One region of the Arthrobacter sp. NPDC058192 genome, then DNA from elsewhere that is predicted to be linked to it. Evidence: riboswitches for the same ligand, from Rfam matches in the RefSeq annotation. Region 1 holds a riboswitch; the other holds the start of a gene.
What was found. A riboswitch is a leader RNA that binds a small molecule or an ion and turns the genes downstream of it on or off. The one in region 1 is predicted to bind S-adenosylmethionine.

Region 1 (6,597 bases):
CGTTCAGCCAGCGGACCTGTTCGAACGGCAGGACGCGGTCCTGCTCACGGGCCAGGGCGCCCTCGGCGATCCGCTCGAAAACAGGCCGGAATCGCCGCGCCAACGCCTCGTAGGCGGCTTCGGCGGAGGGCGCCGAAATGGCGGGGACTGTCGTGTCTGCTGCGTAGGACATGCGCTCTTTCTGCTCCTGTCGGGCGGACTAGAGCTTGGACACGTCGGCGGCGGGATCCTGATCCCAGGGCGTGGGCAGGATGCCCTTCTGGTAGCTCGCAAACCAGGCCTTGACCTCCGGGGACTGGTAGGCCTCCTTGAGTGCCGCGGCCTTCTCCGAGCCGGCGAAGTCCTTCCGGCCCGCAACCACGATCCGGAACGGAACCTGGTTCGCGTCCGGTTCGAAGGCCAGCGCGTCGTCCTTGGTGTGGCCGGCGTCGGCGGCCATTCGTGCCACGAGGAAGCCGGCGTCCACATCAGGAAGGGTCTTGGCGAGGGACTGCTGGTCCACCTCGACGAACTGCAGCTTCTTCGGGTTGGCGGTGATGTTCTTCTGCGACGTGTGGATCACCGTTGCTTCGGAAAGCTCCAGCAGGCCAGCGTCGCGCAGCATGAACAGGGCGCGGCCGTTGTTGGCCGGGTCCACGGGGATGCCGATCTTGGCGCCGTCCGGCAGCTCCTTCAGGGACTTGTACTTGTCAGACCAGATCCCGCCCGGTGCGCTGTAAACGTAGAAGAGTCCCACGTTGTCCAGGCCCTTGTCCTGGTTGAACTGCTTGAGGTAGGCGTTGTGCTGGAAGAAGTTGGCGTCGAACTCGCCGTTGGCCACAGCCAGGTTGGGCTGGATGATGTCGGTGACGTACGTGGGCTCGAGGGTCCAGCCCTTGGCTTCGAGCAGCTTCTGGGCAATCTTGGTGGGTTCCTGGTACGGAGCCGACTCGGTGACGATGATCTTGATCGTCTTGTTGCCGCTGGCGCTGGCAGAGCCGCCAGCGAGGCCGCAGCCGGTCAGTGCCGCGGCGGAGGCCGCGCCGGCACCTGCGAGGGCAAACTTGAGGAAATTTCTACGCTGCATGTTGTTTGGTCCTTTTTGTGGTTCTAGGTTTTAGCTGTCCGCGTTAGGCGGTAACGGTGACGGGCTTGTTTTCGGCTGCCGCGGAGAACTCGGCGAAGGCCCCCCGGAAAGCCGCGGCGGGATGGCGTTCATTGAGGCGCGGTCCGGCGCCGAAGAGCTTCTCGCGCAGGGTTCCGGGCGCGTATTCGGCCTGGGCGAGGCCGCGGCTGCGCAGCTCCGGCAGTACGCCGTCGATGAAGTCGGTGTACGAGCCGGGGATGGTCTGGTTGATGATGTTGATGCCGTCGATTCCGGCGTCCTGCCACTCCTCGAGGCGGTCGGCAATCTGTTCCGGCGTCCCCACCACGCGGTTGGCCCGGCTGCGGTAGAGTGCGATGTCGCGGAGCGTGGGGTTGCCCCCGCGGACCGAGGCACGGATGGCCGTGAGGTGGCCCTGGCTGCCTTCGGTTTCCAGGTCCCCGAGCGGGGTGTCCAGCGGCAGGCCGCCAAGATCGACGCCGAAACCGCCGCCAACGTGGGCCAGCAGGGCTTCAATGTCGAGGCTGTCCTCCAGTTCGTCCGCCTTGCGCGCGGCCTCGGCTTCGGTCCCGCCGACCACGAAGTGCATTCCTTGGAGGAACTTCACGTCGTCGGGGTGGCGGCCGGCGGCGGCGGCCTGTTCGCGGACGGCCGCGGTGTACTTCGCCGCAACGTCCGTGTTCGGCGCGAGGGTGAAGGTGGCCTCGGCGTTGGCGGCGCAGAACTGCTGGCCGCGGCCGGAGCTCCCGGCCTGGAAGAGCACCGGGGTGCGCTGCGGCGAGGGCGCCGAGAGGTGTGGCCCGTCGATGGAATACCGGGGCCCGCGGTGGTAGATCTTGCTGACTTTCTCCGGGTCGGCGTGGACACCGGTGTCCTTGTCGCCGAGCAGAGCATCGTCTGCCCAGGAGCCTTCCCACAACTTGTAGGCGGCCTCGACATATTCGTCGGCCCAGTCGTAGCGTTCGTCGTGCTTGGTCAGCTCGGTGGCGTTGAAGTTCTTGTGGGCGTTTTCCAGCACGCTGGTGACGATGTTCCAGGCCACCCGGCCGTCGCTGAGGTGGTCCAGGGTGGACATCTGCCGGGCGAACTGGAACGGGTGGCTTTGGATCACCGACGACGTCGCGGCGAGGCCGATGTCCCGGGTTCCGGTGGCAAGGGCGGACAGCAGAATGAGCGGGTCGTTGGACGGCACCTGCAGGCCCTTTTTCAGCAGCGATGCCCACCCGCCGTCGTAATCGCCGTAGAGACCCGCGACGTCGGCGAAGAAGATCGCGTCGAACTTGGCGTCTTCGAGCTGGCGGGCCAGGTCGGTCCAGAGCTTGAGTTCGTTGAACCGGTGCTGCTGTGCTTCCGGGCGCCGCCACTGCCCGCCCATGATGTGGCTGGTGGTGTTCATCACGAAGGCGCTGATCAGCAGGCGGGGGCGGGGTCCGTCGAAGCGGGTACTGGCGTTTGAAGTCATGGGGTGCTTTCCGCTGTGTGCTGGGAGGGGGGAAGGTCGCAGCCGGTCAGGGGCCCTCGTGAGAGCCGCTTGTCACCGCCGCAAGTAGAGCCTTTGGTCAGAGCCGCTTATCCAGGCGCCGGGCGATGTAGGAGCCGCCCAGCTGAACGAGGGTGACCAGCAGGATCATCAGGACAATCGCCGTAATCATGAGCGGCGTTTCGTAGCGGTAGTAGCCGTACCGGATCGCGAAGTCTCCGATGCCGCCGCCGCCCACCAGGCCGGCCATCGCCGAGTACGAGATAAAGCTGACGGTCATGATGGTGATGGAACTGACGATGCCTGGCTTGGCCTCCACAATCAGGACGTCGCGCACGATCTGGGACCGGCTGGCTCCCATGGACCGGGCCGCCTCAACCACTCCGCCGCCGAGCTGGCTGAGGTTCTGCTCCACGAACCGGGCAAAGTACGGGATGGCATTGATGCTCAGCGGAACAATGACGGCGGCCGTGCCGATGGTGGTGCCGACGATGAACCTGGTGACGGGAATGATGGCGATCAGCAGGATCAGGAACGGGAACGAGCGGAGCAGGTTGACCAGTCCGTCCAGGACTCGGTGCAGCTTTGGCTTGTGCTTGAGCCCGTTGGGACCGATCGTGTACAGCAGGACACCCAGGGGTGTGCCGAGGAGTACGGCCAGCGGAATGGCCACCAGGAGCATGGTGAGGGTCTGCCCCATGGCGACGCCGATTTCGGGCAGGACTTCCAGTATGCGGTCAAACATTGATCAGGTCCTCCGAAGCGACTGTGGTGTGGGCGGCGTCCCTTCCGGAGCGGTCCAGCTGGATCTCATCGGAGATCAAGTAGCGGCCGATCGACGTTGCCGGGTGGAAGTCGGGGCGCTGGAGTTCGGTGAGATCAAACCGCTCCACCACCCGGCCGTCTTCCATCACAGCGACGTTGTCGGCGATCGCCTTGATGACGTTCATCTCGTGGGTGACCACCACAATGGTGATGCCGAATTCGGCGTTGACGTCGGCGAGGTACTGCAGGACCGACGACGTCGTGCGGGGGTCAACTGCCGACGTCGGCTCGTCGCAGAGCAGCACCTTGGGCCCGGTGGCCAAGGCACGGGCGATCGCCACGCGCTGCTTCTGGCCGCCCGAGAGCTTGGTCGGATACGTGGACGCTTTGTCGGCGAGGTCCACAATGGCCAAGGTTTCGGCGGCGCGGCGGCGGCGTTCTGCCTTGCCCACGCCGGCGAACTTCAGGGACAGCTCCACATTTTCTTGGGCTGTGAGGTTGTTGAGCAGGTTGAAGTGCTGGAAAATCATGCCGATGTCGTGCCGCTTGGTCCGGAGCTCGGCGTCGGAGAGGGTCACCAGGTCAACCCCGTCCACAAGGACCCGTCCGGATGTCGGACGCTCCAGGAGGTTGATGTTTCGCAGCAGCGTGGACTTTCCGGCACCGGAGAACCCGATGATGCCCTGGATGGTGCCCCGCTTGATGTGCAGGCTGACATCGTCAACGGCCGTGAAGCGGCCGCCCGCCGAGTCAAAGGTCGTGGTGACGTTCTGGATCTCAATCACAGGTCATCACCTGCTTGGGGTCGCGCCGCTGCCTGCGTGTTCATGAATTCCTTCGGGCTCGCCCGAGGAAAGCCCTGAGCCTTGGGCCCCGGCTCCGCTAGGCGAAGCCGATGAGCCTACGGAACACAGAGGTTCTCCATCGGTCCTGGCGGTAGCACCTTCCTCAAGGAGGGGGTTGCTGCGGCGTCACTGAGCCAGATCTCTCGGCCGCTCGGGATGGTTACCACCCCATCTCACACGGCACATGACGGAAACGGAAAAAGCCGGTCACATTTTGTAACCGACTTTTCCCTCACGCTATTGGGGGCAGCTAGATGCCGATGTGCCACCCTTCGCGGGCCGGGCACGCGTTCACCACCACGTCCAGTCCCGCGGCTTTGGCGCGCTCCACCGCGGCGTCATCGAACACGCCCAGCTGCAGCCAGACCGCTTTGGCACCAACTGCGATGGCTTGGTCTATGACGGCCCCGACCTTGTGCGAGTTGACGAAACAGTCAACGACGTCGATCGGGTGTTTCTGGTCTGGGATCTCCGCCAGTGAGCGGTAGCCCTTCTCGCCGTGGACATCGTCGCCGGGCAGGTTGACCGGGATAATCTCCATTCCCATCCGGTCCCGGACGTAGAGGGAAACGTCATAGGCTGAACGCCACTCATTGGTGGTGAGACCGACCACCGCCCACACGCCTTTGGTTCGCATGAGGCGGTCAATGACTGCCGGATCGTTAACGTGAGTCATGCCTTCAGCCTACGCCTGCAGCGATTCGGACGCAGGGCCGAACAAATGAATGAAACACCGCACCAGCGGCCTCGATGAACGAATATTACAGCCCCGAAGACGCCGATTTGGCGGAATCGTGCAACTCGGCTCTAGTTGATACTGACCATCCCGAGCGGCCGAGAGACCTGGATCGATGAAGCCGCAGCAACCCCGGTGACGTGGGACGACCATTCCCGCTGAACGGTTCCCGTGGAGAACACGCGAACACGAGGTGCTACTGCCAGGACCGATGGAGTGCTGCAATGACCCCTGAGATTTCTTCCGCCCTGCCCACCCTTGCCCGTACTCCAGGCGAGGCAACCCTCCAAACCCCTTCGGACGCGACGGCGAACGAAGCAGGGCTGCGTGACGCGCCCGGCTCCTCTCGCGGCTCTTCGGGATGGTCCCTGACCGAGCCCACGGACGGCGCAGTGCACGGCGTCCCCATTGACGGACCGGCGCGTCACCGCGGCACCACCCCCCGGCACAGCGGCGCAGCCACTGCAGGGACCCTCCAGGCTGAGTCGATTGCGTTCTGGGAAACCCAGGCCCTCCGTCTTGACTGGGCGGACCTGCCGGCCGGTCCCACAGACGGCGGCAAGCCCTGGCACACCGCACACCGCCGCGTCCCGGCCGACATCGAGGCCGGCACCGGCCCGCAGATCACCTGGTTCGAAGGCGGCAGGCTCAATGTCGCCTACAACTGCGTCGACCGCCATGTAGCGGCGGGGCGCGGAGACAAGGTGGCCCTGCACTTCGAGGGCGAGCCCGGTGACCGCCGTGCCGTGACCTACGCCGAACTCCAGCGCGAGGTGTCCAAGGCCGCCAACGCCCTCCTGGACCTGGGCATCACCAAGGGCGACCGTGTGGTCATCTACCTCCCGGTCATCCCCGAAACCGTGATCATTACGCTTGCCGTGGCCCGCATCGGCGCCATCCATTCCCTGGTCTTCGGCGGCTTCTCCGCCGAGGCTTTGAGGTTCCGGGTGGAGGACACCGGCGCCAAGCTCCTGGTTACCACTGATGGACAGTTCCGCCGTGGCACCGCCGTGCCGGTCAAGGACAACGCGGATGCCGCCGTCTCCGGCGACAACGCGATCGAGCACGTCCTGGTGGTCAACCGGACCACCCCGACGGATGAGCTCGGGACCGTCCCGATGACCGCGGGCCGCGACGTGTGGTGGCACGACGCAGTCGGGACCGCCTCCGACGTCCACGAAGCCGAAGCGTTCGACGCCGAGACGCCGCTGTTCATCATGTACACCTCCGGCACCACCGGCAAGCCCAAGGGCCTCGTTCACACCTCCGGCGGCTACCTCACGCAGGCGTCCTGGAGCTTCGAGCACCTGTTCAGCAACCCCGACCCCGCGCTGCGGGACCAGGACGTGCACTGGTGCACGGCCGACCTCGCCTGGGTCACCGCGCACACCTACGAGCTCTACGGCCCGCTCTCCAACGGCGCCACGCAGGTCATCTTCGAGGGCACACCCAACACCCCACACCCGGGCCGGCACTTCGAGATCATCGAACGCTACGGGGTCACGCAGTACTACACCGCGCCCACCCTGGTCCGTTCCCTCATGGGCTGGTTCCCGGCCGGCGTCCCGGAGACGTACAACCTCTCCTCCATCCGGTTGCTCGGCACGGTGGGCGAGGCCATCAACCCCGAGGCCTGGCGCTGGTTCCGGGCCAACATCGGCGCCGGCACCGCCCCGGTCGTGGACAC
Region 2 (6,597 bases), on a different contig from region 1:
TCGTTCTTGGTGTCCATCATCGGGAAGGCGAAAAAGCCCCACGTCGCGCCGAGGACAGCGCCGGCCATGTAGACAGGCTTGCGGCCCAGGGAGTCCGAGAGCCGGCCCACGAGCGGGACCACGCAGAAGTGGACGAGGTGTGCCACCAGCAGGAGCAGCAGGATGCGGGTGGTGTCGGTCTGGACGACGACCTTCAGGTAGGTGATGGAGAAGGTCACAACCAGGTAGTAGAGGATGTTCTCGGCGAAGCGCAGGCCCATGGCGGTGAAGACGCCGCGCGGGTAGCGGCGGAAGACCTCGGCGACGCCGTAGCCCTTGTTCTCCACGACAACTTCCTTGCGGGCTTCGAGGAAGATCGGCGCGTCCTGGACCTTGGTGCGGATGTAGTAACCGATGATCACGATCACCGCGGAGAGCCAGAACGCCACGCGCCAGCCCCAGCTCAGGAAGTCCGCCGACGACAGCACCGAGGACAGGATGAACAGCACCGCGGTGGCGAGCAGGTTGCCCATCGGGACAGCGGACTGCGGCCAGCTGGCCCAGAAGCCGCGGGACTTGTTCGGGCTGTGCTCGGCGACAAGGAGGACGGCGCCGCCCCATTCACCGCCGACGGCGAAGCCCTGCACGAAGCGCAGGAAGACCAGCGCGGCCGGGGCCCAGTAGCCGATCTGCTGGAAGGTCGGGAGGCAGCCCATCGCGAAAGTGGCAACGCCGACCAGGATGATGCTCAGCTGCAGCAGCTGCTTCCGGCCGAACTTGTCGCCGAAGTGCCCGAAGACGATGCCGCCGATGGGGCGGGCAACGAAGCCCACCGCGTAGGTGACGAATGCGGCAATGATGCCGTCAAGTTCCGACCCCGTATTCGGGAAGAACATCTTGCCAAAGACAAGGGTGGCGGCGGAGGCGTAGAGGAAAAACTCATACCACTCCACCACGGTCCCGGCCATTGAGGCGGCCACTACCTTCTTCAGGCCGGACGCTTTAACGTCGACCGTTTCTTCGCCCCTTGCGGCGGCGTTTTCCGTACTCATCGTGACTCCTTCGGTGTCGTCGTCGACACCCTGTGGACCATTGGGCTCAGCACGCGTGTGATGTGTGGCACACGGCGCCATTACCCACGAGTATGGTCGTTGCCGCGCGGAGTCTCAACGGCCATTAGCGCAGAGCGCGTCTGCAAAAATGCACACGTGCCGCACTGCTGCCTAGCCGAAGAAGCATTCCCGCAGCTGGCCGCTGAGCTGGCCGATTTCGGTCAGGAAGCCGTCGTGGCCGATCGGCGCCTCGATCATGTGCAGATCCGGGCAGCCGGGAAGCGCCTCGGCGAGCGCCCGGGACTGGGCGGGAAAGTACAGGCGGTCCGAGTCAACGGCCGCCACCAGGAACTCGGCGGTGGCCCCCGCCAGGGACTCCTGCAGGCTTCCACGCCCGCGGCAGACGTCGTGGCTCATGAGCGCTTCGGTAATGGCGATGTAGCTGTTGGCATCGAAACGCCGGGCGAGTTTGCTGCCCTGGTGATCCAGGTAGCTTTCCACCTGATAACGGCCGCGGCCGCCCAGTGGTCCGGCAGCCAGCGGTGCCTCGGACCCCTGGGCGTTCCGGCCGAACCGGCCATCGAGCTCTGCCGCGGAGCGGTAGGTGATGTGTGCGATGCGGCGGGCGAGCGCGAGTCCGGCCTCGGGCTCCGGACCGCCGTAGTAGTCCCCTCCGTTGTAGTGGGGGTCCTGGCGGATGGCCAGGGTCTGGGCCTGCGCGAAGGCAATCTGTTCGGCGGTGCTGCTCGCGCCGACGGAAATCACGGCGCAGCGCCGGACCCGTTCGGGGTACGTGACCGCCCACTCCAGGGCGCGGGCACCGCCCAGCGAGCCGCCGAGCACGGCAAACCAGCAGTCGATGCCCAGGGCGTCAGCCGCCCGCGCCTCAGCCGCGGTGGTGTCCCGCAGCGTGACGAGGGGGAACCTCGATCCCCACGGCCGGCCGTCGGGGGCGGGCGAGGAGGGGCCCGTGGAACCCGAGCAGCCGCCCAGGATGTTGATCGACACGACGAAATACTTGTCGGTGTCCACGGGGGCGCCGGGACCTGCCAGCTGTTCCCACCAGCCGGGTTCCTCGCTGGCACCGCGGGTGACGTGGGTGTCGCCCGTCAGCGCATGTTCAATCAGGACGGCATTGGAGGCGTCGGCGTTCAGGGTCCCCCACGTCTCGAAGGCCAGGACCGCGTCCGGCAGGGTGACGCCGGATTCGAGCTGCAGATCACCGATCCGCACGTACTGGACGATCCCGTCCGGCGCCCGGAAGGCCGTGCCCTGCGGGGCCTCCGTGCGGCCGGCGGCACCGTTGCGGGACGGTATGGTCTGGGGTTCACCGCTGCGGTTGAGGGCAATCGTCATCTGAGGACCTATCTTCGCGCTTGCCCGCCGTCAGCAGACCGGCAGGCCAGGTCTTCACCCGGGGCACCCCGCCGCAAAAGGAGGGTTGCCGGCCAGCAAGCCGGGGCTGTCGCTGGCACTCATGACCTTGTACGAGTGTACGAAACCGGGTGCGGAAATGACGAAGATTGTGACTTCCGTATGACAGCACGGCGGTTGGCTACGCGCCCTTGGCAGCCCGGAATCCTGCGTCGAGGTCAGCGAGGATGTCGTCAATGTGCTCCAGGCCGACCGAGAGCCGCACCAGCCCCGGGGTCACACCGGCCACGGCCTGCTGCTCGGCGGAGAGCTGGCTGTGGGTGGTCGACGCAGGGTGGATCACCAGGGAGCGGACGTCGCCGATGTTCGCGACGTGCGAGTGCAGTTCAAGGGCATCGACAAACCGCTTGCCTGCCTCGGCCCCGCCGGCGATATTGAACCCGACGACGGCGCCGGTCCCCAGCGGCCCGTACTTGCGTCCGCGCTCGTACCAGGGGCTGGACGGCAGCCCGGCGTAGGCGACCGATTCGACGTCGTCCCGTTCCTCCAGCCACTGCGCAACCTTGGTGGCATTGGCCACGTGGCGTTCGACCCGCAGGCTCAGCGTTTCGATGCCCTGGGCGATGAGGAAGGCGTTGAACGGGGACACGGCCGAGCCGAGGTCGCGCAGGAGCTGGACCCGGGCCTTGAGAATGTAGGAGAGGTTGGCGCCCAGTGCACCGTCCTTGCCGAGGTCGCGCGCGTAGACCAGGCCGTTGTACGTGGGGTCCGGGGTGTTGAAGCCGGGGAACCGGCCAGGGTCCTTGCCGAAGTCGAAGTTGCCGGAATCGACGATCACACCGGCGATCGCGGCGCCGTGGCCGCCGAGGTACTTGGTGGCGGAATGGACGACGATGTCCGCGCCCCACTCGATCGGGCGGATGAGGTAGGGGGTGGAGAGGGTGTTGTCGACGATCAGCGGCACGCCGGCCTCGTGCGCCACCTTGGAGACGCCTTCGATGTCCAGCACGTCCTGCCGGGGGTTGGAGACCACTTCGCCGAAGAACAGCTTGGTGTTCGGCTGGACGGCGTCCCGCCACTGGTCCAGGTTGTCGGGGTCCGCCACGAACGTCACGGAGATGCCGAACTTCTTCAGGGTGTGGGCCAGCAGGTTGTAGGTTCCGCCGTAGAGGCTCGGGCTGGCCACCACGTGGTCCCCGGCTTCGGCGATGTTGAGGATCGCGAAGGTCTCGGCGGCCTGGCCGGAGCTGAGCAGCAGGGCCGCGAGCCCGCCTTCCAGACTGGCCACGCGCTGTTCCACAGCGTCCTGGGTGGGGTTGCCGATCCGGGTGTAGATGGGGGCGATTTCGGCGAGCGCGAAGCGGTTCGCGGCGCTTTCGGCGCTGGGGAAGACGAACGACGTCGTCTGGTAGATCGGGAGGGACCGCGCGCCGGTGGCGGGGTCCGCCTCCTGGCCGGCGTGGATCTGGCGGGTTTCAAAGGACCAGGCAGTCGACATTGATGCTCCTCGAGGAACTGGGCACAGCACCGGACGGGGCCGTCGGCCCGGACCGGCGCAGGCGCCGCGCTTGCCCTCCGGCGGACGCCGGAAGGCCGGGTCTTCACCCGGGGCACCCCACCGCGATACGAGGGTTGCCGGCCAGCAAGCCGGGGCTGTGCGCTGGCACTCATGACCTTGGCTATCAGTGTAGGAACGGCCGAAGACCGCTGGATAGCTTTGTGACAAAGATGAAGATGACGGCTTTTCCAGGCACCCAACGGCTGTCTGCACCCGGGATGCCGGCCGGCAATCCCCGGACTGGCGCGGCCTATGCTGACTTGGCCGACATCACCGGGAGGACATCCCACGTTGGGAAGGTCACCCTAAGCTGAGAGGTCCATCACAAAATGCCAAGATGAGGTCATGCGCATGGATCACGTCTCTTACGCCTGTGAACACGATGGCTTGGCAGCCACCACTGAACGTATTGCATCTGCCCTCGGCGTCGAAGCCGTGAAGGGTGGAGTCCACCCCCGTTTCGGGACCCGCAACATGATTATCCCGCTCGCCGGACACAAGTACCTGGAAGTCGTCGAGGTCCTGAACCACCCGGCGTCGGACAAGGCGCCCTTCGGCCAGGCAGTCCGGGCCCGCTCGGAGGCTGGCGGCGGCTGGATGGGCTGGTGCGTCGAAGTTGACGACCTTGCCCCGTTCGAGGACCGACTCGGCCGCTTGGCCGTCAATGGCAACCGGAAGTTCCCCGACGGCCGCGAACTGGTCTGGAAGCAGATCGGGATCCTGGGGCTCATCGCCGACCCCCAGGTGCCCTACATGCTCAAGTGGGAGGGCGACCCGGAGCTTCACCCCTCCAACGCCTACGCCAGCGAGGTCAAAATGTCAGCGCTGACCATTGCCGGCTCGGCAGAGCGCGTGACGGAATGGCTGGGCGAACCCGTGGAGAAGCCGCTGGACGACGTGGCCGTGCACTGGATCGCACCGCACGGCACGCCCGGAATCCTCTCCGTCACGTTTGAGACCACCACCGGGGCCGTCACGATCTAAAGCTCCGGCTGCCACAAGCTTCGGCCGCCATCTTGCAGGTGCCAACGTTGTCACCCGCAAGATGGCGGCCGAATTCCTTTTAACGGCCGTCCCGGCGGCCGGCCCGCCCGTCAGCCCAGGCCGACCGCCCTGCCGAACAGGCTGAATCCCACGAACGCCACGGTATCCAGGATGGCGTGGGCGATCACGAGCGGCATGATCCGCTTGGTCCGGGTGTAGACGAGGGCGAAGACCACGCCCATCACGGCGTTGCCGATGAACGGCCCGAACCCCTGGTAGAGGTGATAGCTGCCGCGGAGCACGGCGCTGGCGGCGATGGCCGCGGGCATGCTCCAGCCCAGCTTCCCGAGCCGGTCCAGCAGGTAGGCCACCACAATCACTTCCTCCACCACCGCGTGCCGGATCGCGGACAGGACGAGCACCGGCACTGTCCACCAGTACGCGTCCAGTGCGCTCGGGATGATCGACGTCGTGATGCCCAGCGCCCGGCCGGCGGCGTAGAGTCCCAGGGACGGGATCCCGATGGCCGCGGCGAGCCCCAGGCCCTGCAGGAGGTCCTTGCCGGGCCGGGCGAAGTCGAAACCGATCCTTCGGAACGCCGAGGTGCCACGCTCTCCCGCGGGCCAGTGCTCGGTGAGGAAGTAGATCACGAGCGCCACGGGGACCAGGGCAAAGACGATGTCCAGCAGCTGGTAGGTGAGGTCGAAGTATTCCCGCGTGCTTTGCGACCGGTTCAGCGTCGAGGTGCCCTGGGCCAGCGGCGCCCTGGTCATCTTGTCCAGCAGCTGCACCACGGAGTACACCGCGGACTGCCCCAGGGACAGTCCCAGGACAATCAAGACTTCAAACCGCAGCCGACGGCGGGAGGGAACCAGCATGTTCCTATCTTGCCAACAGTAGCCGATAGTTTGCTGGTGCCCGCGCGGCACCGGCTGGTTCAGTCCCGCCGCGTCGCGGGCCTGGTGCGAGCCCTATGCTTGGGGTCTATGAGTGCGCCCCGGAAAATCATTATGATCCGGCACGGGCAGTCCGCCGCCAATGCCGACACCTCGATCTACAACCGTGTTCCGGACTACCGGATTCCGCTGACTCCGCTGGGACTGCAGCAGGCGAGGGCCGCCGGGGAAGAGGTCCGCCGCCAGCTCGACGGCCGGCGGGTGTGTGTCTACGTGTCCCCCTACCTGCGCGCCTACCAGACGCTGGAGGCGCTGGATCTCGGCCCGCTCGTGGAACGGGTCATCGAGGAGCCGCGGCTGCGCGAGCAGGACTGGGCGAACTTTCAGATCGCCGGCGACATCGAGGACCAGAAGGAGCTCCGGAACGCCTACGGCCACTTCTTCTACCGCTTCCGCGAGGGCGAGTCCGGTTCGGATGTGTATGACAGGATTTCCTCGTTCATGGAGACCCTGCACCGGCACTGGTCCAAACCCGGATACGCCCCGAATGCGCTGTTCGTGACACACGGACTGACCATGCGCCTGTTCTGCATGCGCTGGTTCCACTGGTCGGTGGAGTATTTCGAGTCGTTGAACAACCCCGAGAACGCCGAGGTCCGCACCCTGCTGCGCACCTCGCGCGGCAAGTACGAGCTCGACAAGCCCTTCACGCAGTGGGAAACGAAGCGGGTGGACGAAACCGTCCTCGACGCCC

Region 2: another riboswitch for S-adenosylmethionine. It lies ahead of ACFVVK_RS16655 (bifunctional o-acetylhomoserine/o-acetylserine sulfhydrylase); the one in region 1 lies ahead of ACFVVK_RS18635 (methionine ABC transporter ATP-binding protein).

Annotation. Positions count from the first base shown of each region.
Region 1 covers NZ_JBHVVJ010000021.1:24,932-31,528, reverse strand. The annotation lists gene ACFVVK_RS18655 (acyl-CoA dehydrogenase family protein) at 1-172, opposite strand, end outside; gene ACFVVK_RS18650 (MetQ/NlpA family ABC transporter substrate-binding protein) at 200-1,066, opposite strand; gene ACFVVK_RS18645 (NtaA/DmoA family FMN-dependent monooxygenase) at 1,110-2,546, opposite strand; gene ACFVVK_RS18640 (methionine ABC transporter permease) at 2,644-3,309, opposite strand; gene ACFVVK_RS18635 (methionine ABC transporter ATP-binding protein) at 3,302-4,114, opposite strand; SAM riboswitch class I at 4,248-4,337, opposite strand; gene ACFVVK_RS18630 (CoA-binding protein) at 4,425-4,850, opposite strand; gene acs (acetate--CoA ligase) at 5,135-6,597, shown strand, end outside.
Region 2 covers NZ_JBHVVJ010000017.1:53,306-59,902, reverse strand. The annotation lists gene ACFVVK_RS16665 (MFS transporter) at 1-1,031, opposite strand, end outside; gene ACFVVK_RS16660 (homoserine O-acetyltransferase) at 1,203-2,387, opposite strand; SAM riboswitch class IV at 2,399-2,514, opposite strand; gene ACFVVK_RS16655 (bifunctional o-acetylhomoserine/o-acetylserine sulfhydrylase) at 2,587-3,903, opposite strand; SAM riboswitch class IV at 3,965-4,080, opposite strand; gene ACFVVK_RS16650 (VOC family protein) at 4,309-4,947, shown strand; gene ACFVVK_RS16645 (CPBP family intramembrane glutamic endopeptidase) at 5,058-5,825, opposite strand; gene ACFVVK_RS16640 (histidine phosphatase family protein) at 5,934-6,597, shown strand, end outside.